2 regions of the Janthinobacterium woesei genome follow, and region 2 is predicted to be linked to the other one. Evidence: predicted binding sites of a transcription regulator. Region 2 holds the regulator's gene; the other holds the start of a gene.

Region 1 (7,576 bases), on a different contig from region 2:
TGGCCAGCGCGGCCGGCATCGCCGGCATCATCCTCAGCGTGGGCGCGGCCATGTTCCCCTTCATCTTGCCATCGTCGATCGACCCGCGTGCCAGCCTGACGGTGTGGGATTCCTCATCCAGCCATTTGACCCTGTTCATCATGCTGGTCGTCACGGCCGTCTTCATTCCCCTCATCGTGGCATACACGACCTGGGTATATAAAGTGCTGTGGGGTAAGGTTGACGGCAAGGCCATCGAGGACGACAGCGGTCACGCTTACTAAGCTTACGAAAGGAAATAACTATGTGGTATTTCGCCTGGATACTGGGCCTTCCGCTGGCGGCGACGTTCGCCGTGCTCAACGCGATGTGGTACGAAATAGCCGATGGCGACACGACGCCTGAAAAGTACCGCGACACGCCTGACTAGTCGCGTGCTGGCTTGGCTTGGCTGGCCCCGCCCCGCGCTCATGCGCCGGGCGGGGCATTTTACTTTGTCAAAGTAAAATGAATTCGCCCCGGATGCGCAGCGTCATGCCGCGTGGCGCTTCGGCGCCCGCCGCCACAGCCCATGCCGTGATCCATTGCGCGCAGCGCTGGCGCGCCGCAGCACAGTGTAATTGTTGCAAGCGCGCATCGGCCTGGTCGATACGCTGGGCAAGATACAGGCGCTGCTCCATGGAGTCTGTCTTTTTGCTGTAATGCTGCATGGCATTGCCTTCCACGTGGCGGTTTGGCTTGGTGCTGGTATAGCCATGTACGCACGGGCGGGCCGTTTGGATTCAGATCAGGAACCATTCAGGCACAAAAAAGCCACCGCAGGAGTGGCTGATCTGCTGTCGAGGTGGTCGTAGCGTCAGGCCGGTGCCTTGTTCGATGGTTTCGGGACGGTTACGGCGATCGGGTCGCTGGCAGGAAAGCTTTCTTTCAGCGCTTCATCGAGGATTTCCTCGGCATGGCTTTCGTTGGCCGGCGTGGGCGAATCGCGCTCAGGGGGTGGGGCAGGCGTGGTGGCGGCGTTGGTGCTGGAATGCATGGCGGTTTCCTCGCAGTGGTGCGCCGCATGGCCGGGCTGGCCATGGTGCGCTCTGATGATTCCAGCCTAGCACATCGCGCAAAAATAGTGCGCCCGATGCGCCGGCTGAGGGGAGGCAAGTGCGGCGGCAATGGCAGGGTCTGCTACACTGCGCTCCACTTTTATCGACGGAACCGCCATGACCTCCCTCACTTTGCCATACCGCGCCACCGTCACCGAAGCCTGTGCATGGCTGGCTGAACAGACAGGCACGCCGTGGAGCCTGGCGCGCCTGCTGGAGCAGGGCGGCTTGCCCTACGTCTGGCTCGATTACAGTGTCGAGTGGGTCGAGCTGTTCCATGACGGCGTCACGCGCTATGCGGCGCCCATCGTGTTCATCGGCGACAAGCAGCACCTGGCCGCGGGCGTCGGCGCCGGCCCTGATGACGTATGGCTGCGTTTTACGCGCGATTCAGGCAATATCGCCATCGAACTGAAGGCGCCCGGCTTGCGCGTGCCCAGCGCTGGCTTGCATTTCCAGGAGCGCGACTTGTTGCGCTTGCTCAAGGAGTTGCAGCATCCCCAGCCTGGCGAGTCCGAGTCCGACGCTGAAAAGCTGCCATTCGTCCTGCCCAGCGCCTTGAAGGGTTTGGGCCGCGAACAGATACTGATCGCCTTTGCCGGCGTGGGCAAGGTGGACCTGGAGCAGGGCATGGCTGCTGGCGTGGGTATCTTTGGCGACGATGGCGCCCGCGTGCGCAAGAATTCGCGCGGCGGCAAGAACAGCCATTTGTGGCATCCTGTCACGCTGGCATTCGGCCTGCACGACGTGCACCGCGTGCCGATGGCGCACCTGAAGAAGGCGTTTGCCACCCAGCCCTTGCTGCGCGAGTGGAAGGCGGATTGGCTGGAGTCGCTGCGCTTGCTGGGCGAGTGATTGGCCGGGCGCGGCCTTGGCCTCTTGCTTGTTACAGTTCGATGGGCGCGACTTGCGTGCCGATATCGGGCGCCGAGTAATGCACGCTGAAATACACGAAGGCTGCGATATTGAGGGCAACGCTGATCCAGAACTGGACCTGGAACGAGCGCTTGCTGGACTTGTGGCGCAGCCATTGCTGCGCCAGCACGGCGCCGGGCCAGCCGCAGAGCAGTCCCAGCAGCAGCAAGGTGCGTTCCGAGGTGCGCCAGCGGCCCTCTTTGGCTGCCGACTTGTCGATTGCATAGGCGACGAAACAGCCCAGGCTCAGCACGCCATAGGCGAGGGCGACGAGGACGGGAATATGGAAAAAGAAGGTCGTCAGTAAATACAGTAAAGCAAACAGCAGGATGGACAGGTAGGGCATATTGTGTGATGTGTGTGCTTGATGGGATGGCGCGGCCATCCAGAAGTGATCAATACAGCCAATGAATCCAGCCGATTAGAAAAGGCAGCCTTGCGCCGTATCAATATGCACGGCGCGGCGCCTGGCGTGGCCCGTCTTGAGGGCTTCGCGGTCGCTGGACAGGGCGATGCCTTCCAATGCCAGCAAGGTTTCCTTGGCATGCAGGCCGCCCGCAAAGCCCGTCAGCTCGCCCGTGGCGCCGATGACCCGGTGGCAGGGGGCGATGATGGAGATGGGATTCTTGCCGTTCGCCGCGCCTACGGCGCGCACGGCGGCGGGGCGTTTGATCTGGCGCGCGATCTCGCCATAGCTGCGCGTCTGGCCGTACGGTATCGTCAGCAGCGCCCGCCAGACTTCCTGCTGGAAGGCGGTGCCGGCAAAATCGAGTGGTAGGTCGAATTGCTGACGCGTGCCGGCGAAATACTCAGCCAGCTGTTTTGCAGTGTCTTGCAGCACGGCGCAGCCGTCATCGACGCGCATCTCGCCCAGGCGCACGCGGTTCGGCTTGTCGTTTTCCCACAGGATGGCGGCCAGGGCCGCGCCGCGCGCCACCAGGGTCAGCTCGCCCACGGGCGAGGGCACTACCATACAAACGGTTTCCATGGTTATTCCTTGTACGCGCCGCCGTGGCGACTGCCGTGGCAAATTCGATAGCGCCAGTTTAGCAGGATGGCGCGGGGTATGGCAGTGCGCTGCACATTGCGCGTAGGATAGAGTTTTTTGGCATGGAGAATCGGCGTTGAAGACCATCCACACCTACGCAGCCATCCGCGCGATTGCCGTGCGGCTGGTACAGGAACGCTATCCCACGGCCGTGGCGGCCATCATCGGCGGCTCGTTTGCCAGCGGCCGCCAGACGGCCAGTTCCGATATCGACTTGCTGCTGCTGTTCGACCATATCGACTGCGCCTGGCGTTCCACCATCGTCGCCGAAGGGCGCACGGTGGAATTGTTCGCGCATGACTTGGCCACGTTCACTTATTTCTGCCGTGAAATAGACGCACCCGGCGGCACGGCGCCGCTGGCGCGTATGCTGCTGGAAGGGGAAAACATCGTCGCGCCCACTCCAGCGTACGCGCAGTTGCTTGCGCTGGCGCAAGCCATTGACGCAGCCGGGCCACCAGTGCTGGCGTTGGAGGCCTTGCAGCGGCGCCGCTATGCCATCACCACCTTGCTGGAAGACCTGGTCGATAGCCGGCAGCCGGGCGAAGCGCTGGCCGTGGCCTGCCAGCTGTATGCCATGCTGTCCGACCTGCATTTGCGCGCCGCCGGCCAGTGGAGCGGCGGCGGCAAGCACCTGTTTCGCCGCCTGCAGGCGTTTGACGCCGCCATCGCGGTGCAGCTCGACGGGGCGCTGCGCCTGGTGGCCAGCGATTTGGCTGCCGGCCAGCTTGCGTTTGAACAAGTAGCCGCCGCCGTGCTGGAGCCAGTCGGCGGTCCCTTGCTCGAAGGATACTGCCTGCGGGCGCCCGCGCACTGGCGCAGCGCACCGGCCGCTTGACACGCCGCGCGTGAGGGCAGGATCGGCGTCGATGGCAGGCAGGTGCCAGCGGCATGCCGGCGGGGCTTCTGCGATAATGCAGGCGCTGATAAAATATTTTCCTCATTGAAAGAAATGCATGCGTACATGGATAGCCTGTGCAGGATGGTGGTGCGTCGTCTCGCTGGGCCATGCCCAGGAGCACGTGCCGCCGCCGGCTGTTCCCGCGCCGCAGCAAAGCACCCGCGTGCCGGCCACGACCGACGCTGTGCCGCCACCGGCCGCCGTGGCTGCCCCTGCACCCGCGTCCGAGGCGCAGCTGCAGTCCTCGCAAACGGTGACGATCACGGCCAACAGCGATGTGAAGCCGCCGCGCGTGCGCTTCACGCCATACCGTGAAAGCTATCTGACAGCCAGGAAAGTGTGGCAAGTGTCGAGCGGTAATGTGGTCATGGCCTTGCGCCTGATCCCCGCCAAGCTCAGCGCTTCCATCGACGATGTGCGCGTGGCCCTGCAAGGCAATGGCGCGCCGATACCCATCAAGGTGTCGGAGGGCGGGGTGTTTGTCGTACCCCTGAATGACGATATCGCCGCGCAAGATGGCAGCTTTCTGGTCAACAAGGGACCAGGAGAATTGACGGCGAACATCGTCATCCAGCCTTCGGTGGCGCGCGACGCATGGAATGTGACGCGCATCGGCCAGGTTTTGAAGGATGCCAGGCGCGCCGTGCGGGCCATCACGCCGTGGTACAAGCGGCCCTTCGCCAACGAGGTGCAGTCACTGGCTTTTTGCGCGGCCGAGACGGGCAGCGCGCTGCACCTGATGGATGGCGAGCAATTGATCGCCACCCTGCCCATGAACGAGCCGGCCGTCAACGACATCAATCAAGCCGTGTTTTGCAAGATTTTCGATGGCGAAGATAAATACCCGGGACACTACCGCGTCGTCCTGCCCGAGCAAGCCACGGTCTTGCTGCTGTAAGCTCAGCTTAGCTGGGCTGGCGCTGCAGTAGCTCCAGCGCTGCCGCCAGGGCCAGGTCCATGGTGGCCTGGTGAAAAATCAGCCATTGCGGCAACAGCGACAGGGCATGGCGTCCCTGCGCCACGTCGCCTTCATCGACGGCGGCCCAGGCATGGTGCAAGCCGCTCAGCACGCGCGCATGCTGTTCGCGGTGGTTCGCCAGCGAAGGAAAGCCTATGTCCTCCATCAACGCTTCCTCCTCGCGAAAATCGCGCTCGACCGCCGCGACCAGGTCGCGAAATGCCACGCTAAAATCGTGGTCGCCCAATTGCGACAGCCGCGCCAGCGCCATGAACAGCGCTTCATGCGCCTCGTCGATGGCAGGCACGCCCAGCGCCATCTCCTCTTTCCACTGCGAATCGTGCATGCCGATCCTCCCCGTTAAGCCCGTTCCGATGCGAAGCGGGCTGTTTCAGTGTGGGCGCAGCGAAGGTGGAAATCCATGACCTGGATCAAGAGTGTGGTGAAGAGGGAGGGGGAGTAGAAGGAAAGGCAAAAGGGCAGCGAACAAAGCCCTTTCCGCCAGAAAGCGGTTTGAACGGTGCAACCCGTTACCGAGTGCCGCTGAAAAACGTTGCTGGCAAGGCGTCTTTGACGCAGACAGTACGCTAGTACGGCAAGTCAAAGCAACGCAGCCAGCGATGTTTCTCAGCCGCGCGTATTATATTAGTATCAATGCTTGGGCCAGCGAGCCCACAAGGCTTGCGCATCGACATTCGGCACTTGCATTTGCTGGCCGGCTGACGTCTGCATGGCATCCCTCAGCACGAGGGGGGCCAGCAACAGGGCCGACAGGGCAAGGCAGGCCAGCACTTTGAGCGTCAACATGGTCGTCTCCTGATGAGCCGGTGGCGGCGCGGGGATGCGGCGCCTGCCGGTCACTTCAATCGCGTACTCATATATTTACTACCATGTTTGCAGTTTAGCCCACTTGGTCCTAACTTCAACTCATTGCTGTGATGCATTGCACCAGTTTGGCTGCCCACGGCATGTCAGGCGGCTCAATACACATCGCGCCGGTAGCGCCGGGCCGCCAGCAGGGCGTCGAGTCCCGCCTGGCCCAGCACTTCTTGCAGCACAGCATCGATTCCTGCCGCCATGCCCTGCAGGCTGCCGCATACATACACGATGGCGCCCTGTTGCAGCCAGTCGCGCAGTTCGCCGCTGCAGGCGCGCAGGCGCTCCTGCACGTATTCGCGCTGGACACCATCAGCGCCATCGCGCGAGAGGACGCGGTCCAGGCGCGCTAGGTGGCCATCGGCCAGCCAGCCTTCCAGTTCGGCGCCGCAGATGCTGTCCACGCTTTGCTGGCGTTCGCCAAACAGCAGCCAGTTGCGGCCCAGTCCCGCCTGCTGGCGCGCGCGCAAGTGCGAACGCAGGCCGGCCAGGCCGGAACCGTTGCCGATGTAAATGCAGGGCACCTGCGCCAGGGCTGGCGCGAAGGCAGGATTGGCTTGCAGGCGCAGGCGGATGGTGGCGCCCAGCGGCGCGAAGCGCGTCAGCCAGCCCGAGGCCAGGCCACGGCCTTCGTTGCTTGCGCCCGCATGGCGCTCCTGGCGCACCAGCAACTGCAACTCCCCATCCGATGGCAGCGAGGCGATCGAGTAGCTGCGCGGCGCATGCACCGGTTGCGCGTCAGTGCCATCGGCATTGCACGCGATGATTTCAGCGATCGCGCCCGCTTCCCATATTGCGCCTGCCGGGCCGGCCAGGGCGATTTCATACAGTTCGCCGCCGACGCTGCCCGGGTTGAGCAGCACGCGGCGCGTCAGGCGCCAGTCGGCATACGCCGCTGTTTCCTGCACGCCGATGGCGTCGATGGCGCTGCCGCTGCAGCGCGCCAGCGCTTGCGACCAGTCGGCCAGCGCTTGTACGTCATGCTTGTCGACTTCGATCAGCGGGAACAAAGGCGTCGCGCCCAGTGCGCGCAACTGGCGTTCCAGTGCATGGCCAAAGCCGCAGAACTCGCTGTAATGGCGGTCGCCCAGGGCCAGCATGCCCACTTCCAGGCCCGCCAGCGGCGTGCCTGCCGTTTGCTGCAACAGGCGCGCGAAGCGCCGCGTGCCGTCCGGCGCCTCGCCTTCGCCAAAGGTGCTGGCGACGATCAGGGCCCGTGCATACTGGCGCAATTGCGCGGGATCAAACTGCTCCAGCGACTGCACGTCGACGGCGACGCTCGCCTGCTGCAGGGCGCGCGCGCTTTCCAGGGCCAGGCGCTCGGCCTGACCCGACTGGCTGGCGTAGGCCACCAGGGGTGGGCAAGCCCGTGGCCGTCTTGCCCGGCGCGTTGGCGCCCAGCATGGCGCGCTGCGCCTGCACAGAGCGTTTCGCCTTGCGGCGGCCCAGGTACAGCATCCAGCCCGTGATGGCGAACAGGGGCAAGCCCAGGCTAGCCAAGGTGACGATGATGCGGCCCGGCAAGCCAAAATACGTGCCCATGTGCAGCGGATAAATGATGTTGACCAGGCGCGAGCCCAGCGCCTGCTGGCCGTGCGGTGCGTTTTCCGTGATGCTGCCGTGGCTCGGCAGCAGGGACATGCGGCTGCGCCCCCGCTCGTGCGGCGCATCGCTGGCCAGCCAGGTCACTTGCACGGCTTCGCCAGGGCGCGTCGGCATGCGCGCGCTAGCCTGGGTCCAGCCAGCGGCGTGTTGTTGGAAGGCATTCCAGGCCAGGCCGATATCGACGCCTGGTGCCGGTT
Region 2 (7,576 bases):
TGCCCGACGAGATCATGCCGAAGATGCGCGCGCTGCGCCGCCTGGGCGATCCGTACAGCGACGCGGAAATCGCCGCCGCACCGGCCCAGCTGCAAGACAAGACGGAAGAAGACGCCCTGGTTGCCTATCTGCAAGGCCTCGGTACATTAATCAAGACAAGGAATTAGCATGGCAATCGACAACCTGTTTGACAGCGCCAGCAGCGTCATGACGGTAGTTTCCTTTACAACCTTCATGGGCATCCTGTGGTGGACGTTCAGCCGCAGCAATAGCGACTTCGACGCGGCGGCGCACCTGCCGTTCGCCGACGACGCGCTGGACCAGCCGGCTGCGGCCGCGCCAGTGCCAGAAAAGGAGCGCAACCATGGCTGACTTTACCAGCGGTTTCTGGAATATCTACATCATCGTGCTGTCCCTGCTGGGCATCATCGGCTGCGGCGTGCTGCTGTACTCGCAGTCGAAGGTCACGCTGATCCCTGGCGCGCCCACCGACGGCACCACGGGCCACGTCTGGGACGAGGACTTGAAGGAACTCAACACGCCCATGCCGCGCTGGTGGATGTGGCTGTTCTACATCACCATCGTCTTCGCACTGGCCTATCTGTACCTGTATCCGGGCCTGGGCAACTACGCCGGTAGCCTGGGCTGGAAATCGACGGGCCAGTACGCAGAAGAGCTGAAAAAGGCGGAAGCCGACTACGGCCCCCTGTTCAACAAGTATCTGGGCCAGGACTTGAAGACGGTGGCCGCCGATCCGCAGGCGCAAGCCATCGGCCAGCGCCTGTTCCTCACCTATTGCGCGCAATGCCACGGTTCGGATGCGCGCGGCAACAAGGGCTTCCCCAACCTGACCGACAAGGATTGGCTGTATGGCGGCGAACCAGACGTCATCAAGACCACCATCCTGCATGGCCGCAATGGCCAGATGCCGCCGATGGGTGCCGCCCTGGGCTCGGAAAAGGATGTCGAGAACGTGGCCCATTATGTGCTGAGCCTGTCCGGTTCCACCGCCGACCCCGTCAAGTCGGTGCTGGGCAAGGCCAAGTTCGGCGCCTGCATGGCTTGCCACGGTGCGGACGCCAAGGGCAACCAGATGCTCGGCGCGCCCAACCTGACGGACAAGACCTGGCTGTATGGCGGCAGCGCCGATACCATTATGGAAACCATCCGCAAGGGGCGCAGCAACACCATGCCGGCCTTTAACGATTTCCTTGGGGAATCAAAAGTGCATGTGCTGTCGGCCTATGTCTGGAGCCTGTCGAATCCCCAGGCGCCCGTGAAATGATGTGATGGAACCTCAAGTCATCCAGATGTATGCGGCCCGCGAGCAGATCTACCCTCGCGAGGCCAAAGGACGCTACGCTACCTGGCGATGGGTATGCGTCTGGCTTACCCAGCTGGCGTTCTACGGCTTGCCGTGGTTGACCTGGAATGGCAGGCAAGCCCTGCTGTTCGATTTGACCACGCGCAAGTTCTACATTTTCGGCGTCGTGCTGTGGCCGCAGGATTTCATCTACCTGGCGGCCCTGCTGATCATCTGTGCGTATTTACTGTTCCTCGTCACGGCCATTGCCGGGCGGGTGTGGTGCGGCTTTTCCTGCCCGCAAACGGTGTACACGGAAATCTTCCTGTGGGTCGAACGCAAGATCGAAGGCACGCGCAGTGCCCGCATGGCCCTCGACAAGCAGGGTCCGTCGCTGCACAAGGCAGCTAAGAAGACGGCCAAGCACCTGGCGTGGGGCGCCATCGCCCTGTGGACGGGCTTTACCTTCGTTGGCTACTTCACGCCCATCAAGGAACTGGCGCACGCGGTCACCACCTTGAATTTCGGTCCCTGGGAATGGTTCTGGGTCTTGTTCTACAGCCTGGCAACCTACGGCAACGCGGGCTGGCTGCGCGAGCAGGTGTGCAAATACATGTGCCCCTACGCGCGTTTCCAGAGCGCCATGTTCGACCAGGATACCCTGATCATCACCTACGATGCCAAGCGGGGCGAACCGCGCGGCGCGCTGAGCAAGAAAGCCGGCAACAACGACAAGCTGGGCGACTGCATCGACTGCACCCTGTGCGTGCAAGTGTGTCCGACTGGCATCGATATCCGCAACGGCCTGCAGTATGAATGCATCGGCTGCGCCGCCTGCGTGGACGCCTGCAACAGCGTGATGGACAAGGTCGACCGGCCACGCGGCCTGGTACGCTACAGTACCGACCACGCGCTGGAAAACAACTTCAATGCGCAGCAGATCCGCCAGCGCGCCATGCGCCCGCGCGTACTGATCTATTCCGCCATCCTGGCCCTGATCATCATCGCCGTGGCGACCTCGCTGTTCCTGCGCACGCCGCTGAAAATGGACGTCATCCGCGACCGTGGCTCGATGGGACGCGAAGTGGAAGATGGCATGATCGAAAACGTCTACCGCCTGCAGATCATGAATACCTCGGAGCAGCGCCAGCACTTCAGGATCAGCGTTGCCGGCTTGCCCGGCCTGGCCCTGCTGACGCGCGATGAAGTTACCCTGCAGCCGACCGAAACGCTGGGCTGGCCCATCCGCCTGCGCGTGCCGCACGGCGTCGGGGAAAAGGGTTCGAACAAGATCAGCATCGAGCTGCAATCGCTGGACGATCCATCGCTGCATGTGCGCGAAAGCGCCGTGTTCATCGTGCCGCGCTAACAAGGAAAGGCGTGTTTTTGAGGGCTGACCCCAGAATATGCCGCCACAAGGAGAAATAGCATGTCGGAAAGTATCAAGCTGCAAGCCCCCGTGGAACCCTGGTACAAGCACCGCTGGCCGTGGCTGCTGATGGTGGGGCCCGGGCTGTCCGTCATCGTCGGCAGCTTCATGGGCTATATCGCGTTTACGCAGCCGGACGCGCTGGTGGTGGGCGACTATTACAAGCAGGGCAAGGCGATCAACCAGGACTTGCGGCGCGATACGGCCGCCAGCAACCTGGCCATGTCGACCAGCCTGACCTATGATGTAGCTGCAGCGCGCCTGACCGGTTCCGTGCAAAGCTTCGGCAAGGCTTACCCGGCGCCTTTGCTGCTGCACCTGGCGCATGCCACCTTGCCCGAAAAGGATATCAAGCTGCTGGTGCAGCCCGATGCGGCCGGCAACTTTTCGGTGGCGCTGCCGATGTTAGAGCGCAGCCGCTGGCAAGTGCTGGTGGAAAACAACGCGCGCGAATGGCGCTTGTCAGGCATCTGGACCTGGCCTTTGCAGCGCAGCATCGCGCTGCATGCGGATGAAGAACTATAAGGTACAGCACCGTTATTATTTGCAGGTGTCCGTGCCGGCCGTAATGGCCTTCAATTTTGCTGGCTGCAGGATTTCAATCTCGCGGTTCGACACGCGCAGCCAGCCTTCTTTCTTGAACTTCGACAATAAGCGGCTGACGCTTTCGATGGTCAAGCCCAGGTAATTGCCAATTTCCTCGCGCGACATGCGCAGCTGGAAGTTGCTGCCCGAATAGCCGCGTGCCTCGTAGCGCGAGGCCAGGTTGACGATGAAGGCGGCAAAGCGCTGCGTCGCCTGCATATTGCCCAGCAACAGCATGACGCTTTGCTCGCGCGTGATTTCCTGGCTCATCATGCGGTGGAAATGGCGCAGCAGGGTCGGTATACTGCCCAGCAATTGTTCCAGGCTGGAAAACGGAATTTCACACACTTCGCTGTCTTCCAGCGCCACCGCGTTGCAATGGTGGCGGTCGGCGCTGATGGCGTCCATGCCCAGCAATTCGCCAGCCATCTGGAAACCCGTCACCTGCTCGTCGCCGCCCGGATTGATCTGGTACGTCTTGAAGTGGCCCAAACGGATCGCGTACAGGTTCTGGAACGAATCGCCGATGCGGAACAGCAAGGCGCCACGCGCGACCTTGCGGCGCCGGCCGATGATCTGGTCCAGCCGGTCCATATCACCCACATCGAGCCCCATCGGCAGGCACAATTGATGCATGCTGCACGTCGAGCATCGGGCACGCAACGCCTCCACGGTCACTGCGGGCAAGGCTGGAGAGAGTAGCGCTTCTGTCATGTCAGTACCTTTTATAAAATGCAATAACAAGTTTACTGCATAGTGCGTTGCCATGTGCCAATTTCGCGGAAATTCACCGCAATTCGCCCTAATTTCGCTGAATAAACGACGTTCTGCATTTAATTTTATGCCGACATCCTCTAAAGCCTGCTCCACAGCGCAAAATTACACGCCCCACGCTTGCCAAGTTGATGTATTGATAGGAAAATTCCTGACAGCATTATCTGCCGCCTGTACCGCCCGGTACTCAAAAGGAAATCATGAAGCCTCTCGGCATTAAAGCAAAAGTCGCGCTGGCCACCAGCCTGACCTCGATCGCCATGATCGCCCTGGTGACGATGGTCCAGGTGAAACACATGCGCGACGATTTCACGCAAGTCTTGCTGAGCCAGCAAACGGCGCTGATCGAGCGCACGGCCGAAGAACTCGATGACAAGCTGGCCATGCTGCTCGACATCATCACCCAGACCGCGCGCCACCAGCCACCCGCCCTGATGGATGACCCGGCGCAATTGCGCCACTACTACACGCAGCGCGCCATGCTGGCCCTGTTCGACGACGTGCTGGTGCTCGATACGCAGGGCAAGGTGGTCGCCGACGTGCCCGAAGTGCAGGGGCGCAACGGCACGGACGTGGCCGACCGCGCATACTTCCAGACGGTGATGCGCACGAAAAAAGCCATGATCACCGAGCCGATGCTGGGCAAGACCAGCCATTTGCCCATCGTGCAGATGGTCGCCCCCGTGCTCGACAAGGATGGCGAGGTGGCCGGCATCGTGATCGGCGTGCTGCGCCTGTACAAGGACAATATGCTCGGCCATTTGCGCACGGCCAAGGTGGGCAAGAGCGGCTATTTCTTCATCCTCACGCGCGAGGCCGTGCCGCGCTACGTGCTACACCCGGATGCCAGCCGGCTGCTGCAGCCGCGCGCGCCCAACGCCAACCAGATCACCACGCAGTTGCTCAAGGATGGTGGCGAAGGCAGCATGGTCAGCACCAACAGCGGTGGCACCACGGCCGTCAACAGCTTCAAGCGACTGAAATCCGTGAACTGGCTGCTGGCCGCCTCGCTGCCCGTGACCGACGCGTTTGAACCGTTCAACGGCGTGCTGTACCGGCTGGTGCTGTGGAGCATCTGCGCTTCGCTGCTGGCCGCTGCCGTGCTGGCCTGGCTGACCGTACGGCTGCTGTCGCCGCTGGTGCGCCTGCGCAATACCTTGCTGTCGCTGCGCGCTTCCGGCAGCCGCTTCACGCCCGTGCCGGTGCTGCAGCGCGACGAAATCGGCGAGCTGACGGAAGCGTTCAACGGCCTGATGAGCGAACGCGACCGGCTGCAGCAGGAGCTCGAGGCGCGCGCGGCAGAGCTGGAGCGGGAACGCGACCGGGCCGAGGCGGCGAACCGCGCCAAGAGCGATTTCGTGGCCAACATGAGCCATGAAATCCGCACGCCCCTGAACGCCGTGCTGGGCATGGTGTATCTGCTGGGAAATACCAAGCTCAACACCGAGCAGCGCAAGTATCTGACCATGGTACGCGTGGCGGGCCAGTCGCTATTGGGCATCCTCAACGATGTGCTCGATTTTTCCAAGATCGAGGCGCGCCGCATGGATCTCTCGCCCGTCGAGTTCGACCTCGATGAAGTCATGAATACGCTGGCAACGACGATGACCATGAATGCCGGCGAGAAAGAACTGGAACTGGCCATCGCCGTCGAACCGGACGTGCCGCGCCGCCTGGTGGGCGACGCCCAGCGCTTGCAGCAGATCCTCGTCAACCTGGCCGGCAATGCCATCAAATTTACCGGCAGCGGCGAAGTGGTGGTGGCCGTCAGCCTGGCCGAAAGCAAGCACGGGCGCGCCTGGCTGCGCTTCGAAGTGCGCGACACGGGCATCGGCATGACGGCCCAGCAGCAGGCCCAGCTGTTTACGGCCTTTTCGCAGGGCGATCAAAGCATTACGCGGCGCTTCGGCGGCACCGGGCTGGGCCTGGCCATCAGCAAGCACCTGATCCACATGATGGGCGGCGAGATCGCCGTGGCCAGCAGCGAGGGCAAGGGCAGCCGCTTCTGGTTCAGCGTGCCGTTCGAGGTGCTCGAACAGCCGGCCGGGGCGCGCCGCACGCCGGCCCTGGGTCCGCTGCGCCTGCTCGTGGCCGATGACAACCGCACCACGCGCGAGCTGATCGTCAAGCTGATCCACGCCTGGGGCTGGAGTGCCGATGAAGTGGACTCCGGCTTTGCCGCCATCGAGCTGTACCGCGAGCGCCTGGCCCAGCAGCAGCCCTACGACGTGGTGCTGGCCGACTGGCACATGCCCGTGATGGACGGCCTGGCCACGGCCAAGGCCATCCGCCAGGCCGCTGCCGGCCAGCGCCAACCCATCGTGGTGATGGTCAACGCCTTCGCGCGCAATCGCCTGGAAGAAATTTCCAGCGCGGCCGAGGCCGATGTCGTCCTGATGAAGCCGATCACCGGGTCGAGCCTGTTCGACGCCCTGCACCAGGCGCTCATCGCCAAGGAGGAGGTGGGCGGCGAGCAGCGCATGCTGCAGCCGCCGCTGGGCACGGAACTGGCCGGCGTGCATTTCCTGCTGGTGGAAGACAATCATTTGAACCAGGCCGTGGCGCGCGGCATCCTGGAACACATGGGCGCCACCCTGGACGTGGTGGGCGACGGCTTGCAGGCGGTGGAACGGCTGCGCACGGAAGCGCTGCGCTACGACATCGTGCTGATGGATATGCAGATGCCCGTCATGGATGGCTTCAGCGCCACCCAGCTGATCCGCACTGAACTGCGCCTGAACCTGCCCGTGATCGCCATGACGGCCGGCGTGCTGGCCTCCGAGCGCGAACGCTGCATGACGGCCGGCATCACCGATTTCATCGCCAAGCCCGTGGTGGTGGAAGAGATGATGGAAGTCATCCTGCGCCACCTGCCGAAACGTCCGCCCGCGCAGGTGGCCGGTGCGGCGGCGCCCGTCGACGACGAAGTGTTTTCCATGGCCGCGCTGATGCGCGTGATGGGACGCGATGCGAAGGGGCGCGGCGTGCTGCGGCGCATGGTGGAAGATGCGCTGAACAAGGGCCTGACGCCCGTGCGGGAGGCGCAAACAGCCTTGCAGACAGGCCGCCACAGCGACGTGACGCGCATCTTGCACGGCGTGCGCGGCTCCGTGGGCACCCTGGGCACGAAGCGCTTGATACGCGCCGCGTTCGCCACCGAGGAAGCCATCGATGCGGGCCGCATCGACGAGGTGCCGGCACTGCTGGCGGCCGTGGGAGAGGAACTGGAACAGGCGCTGGCGGCCGCGCGCGAGTGGCTAGCACACCTGCACGATTAGCGTTAAGCGGGCACGCCCAGGATCACGCTGGAAGCTTTAAAAATCGCCGTCACGCTGCTGCCGATGGCAATGCCCAGGTCCGTGCTGCTCTGGTTGGTGATGATGGCGGCAATCGTGCCGCCGCGCGGCAAGTCGAGCACCACTTCCGTGTTGACGGCGCCCGTCTGCACGCGGATGACGCTGCCGGCCAGCTGGTTGCGGGCGGAA

What was found. The regulator FNR, encoded in region 2, switches genes on or off when oxygen is low (the NO sensors DNR and NnrR bind a similar motif). The targets are predictions, from matches to a motif close to TTGATNNNNATCAA.
Region 1: a site for FNR is predicted at 5,320-5,333, ahead of ACQ4W6_RS01975 (bacteriohemerythrin). Genes of this name have one in related genera too.

What each region holds. Positions count from the first base shown of each region.
Region 1 is NZ_JBNYXW010000002.1:33,873-41,448, forward strand. Features, by position in the region: gene cydB (cytochrome d ubiquinol oxidase subunit II) at 1-263, shown strand, start outside; gene cydX (cytochrome bd-I oxidase subunit CydX) at 284-409, shown strand; gene ACQ4W6_RS01940 (hypothetical protein) at 477-689, opposite strand; gene ACQ4W6_RS01945 (hypothetical protein) at 836-1,015, opposite strand; gene ACQ4W6_RS01950 (hypothetical protein) at 1,194-1,931, shown strand; gene ACQ4W6_RS01955 (DUF1294 domain-containing protein) at 1,963-2,337, opposite strand; gene ACQ4W6_RS01960 (methylated-DNA--[protein]-cysteine S-methyltransferase) at 2,413-2,979, opposite strand; gene ACQ4W6_RS01965 (nucleotidyltransferase domain-containing protein) at 3,116-3,877, shown strand; gene ACQ4W6_RS01970 (hypothetical protein) at 3,996-4,838, shown strand; gene ACQ4W6_RS01975 (bacteriohemerythrin) at 4,846-5,244, opposite strand; gene ACQ4W6_RS01980 (hypothetical protein) at 5,550-5,705, opposite strand; gene ACQ4W6_RS01985 (sulfite reductase subunit alpha) at 5,879-7,126, opposite strand; gene ACQ4W6_RS01990 (PepSY-associated TM helix domain-containing protein) at 7,017-7,576, opposite strand, start outside.
Region 2 is NZ_JBNYXW010000003.1:268,700-276,275, reverse strand. Features, by position in the region: gene ccoO (cytochrome-c oxidase, cbb3-type subunit II) at 1-167, shown strand, start outside; gene ACQ4W6_RS04580 (cbb3-type cytochrome oxidase subunit 3) at 169-372, shown strand; gene ccoP (cytochrome-c oxidase, cbb3-type subunit III) at 365-1,285, shown strand; gene ccoG (cytochrome c oxidase accessory protein CcoG) at 1,290-2,672, shown strand; gene ACQ4W6_RS04565 (FixH family protein) at 2,733-3,257, shown strand; gene fnr (fumarate/nitrate reduction transcriptional regulator Fnr) at 3,273-4,031, opposite strand; gene ACQ4W6_RS04555 (HAMP domain-containing sensor histidine kinase) at 4,292-7,369, shown strand; gene ACQ4W6_RS04550 (TOBE domain-containing protein) at 7,372-7,576, opposite strand, start outside.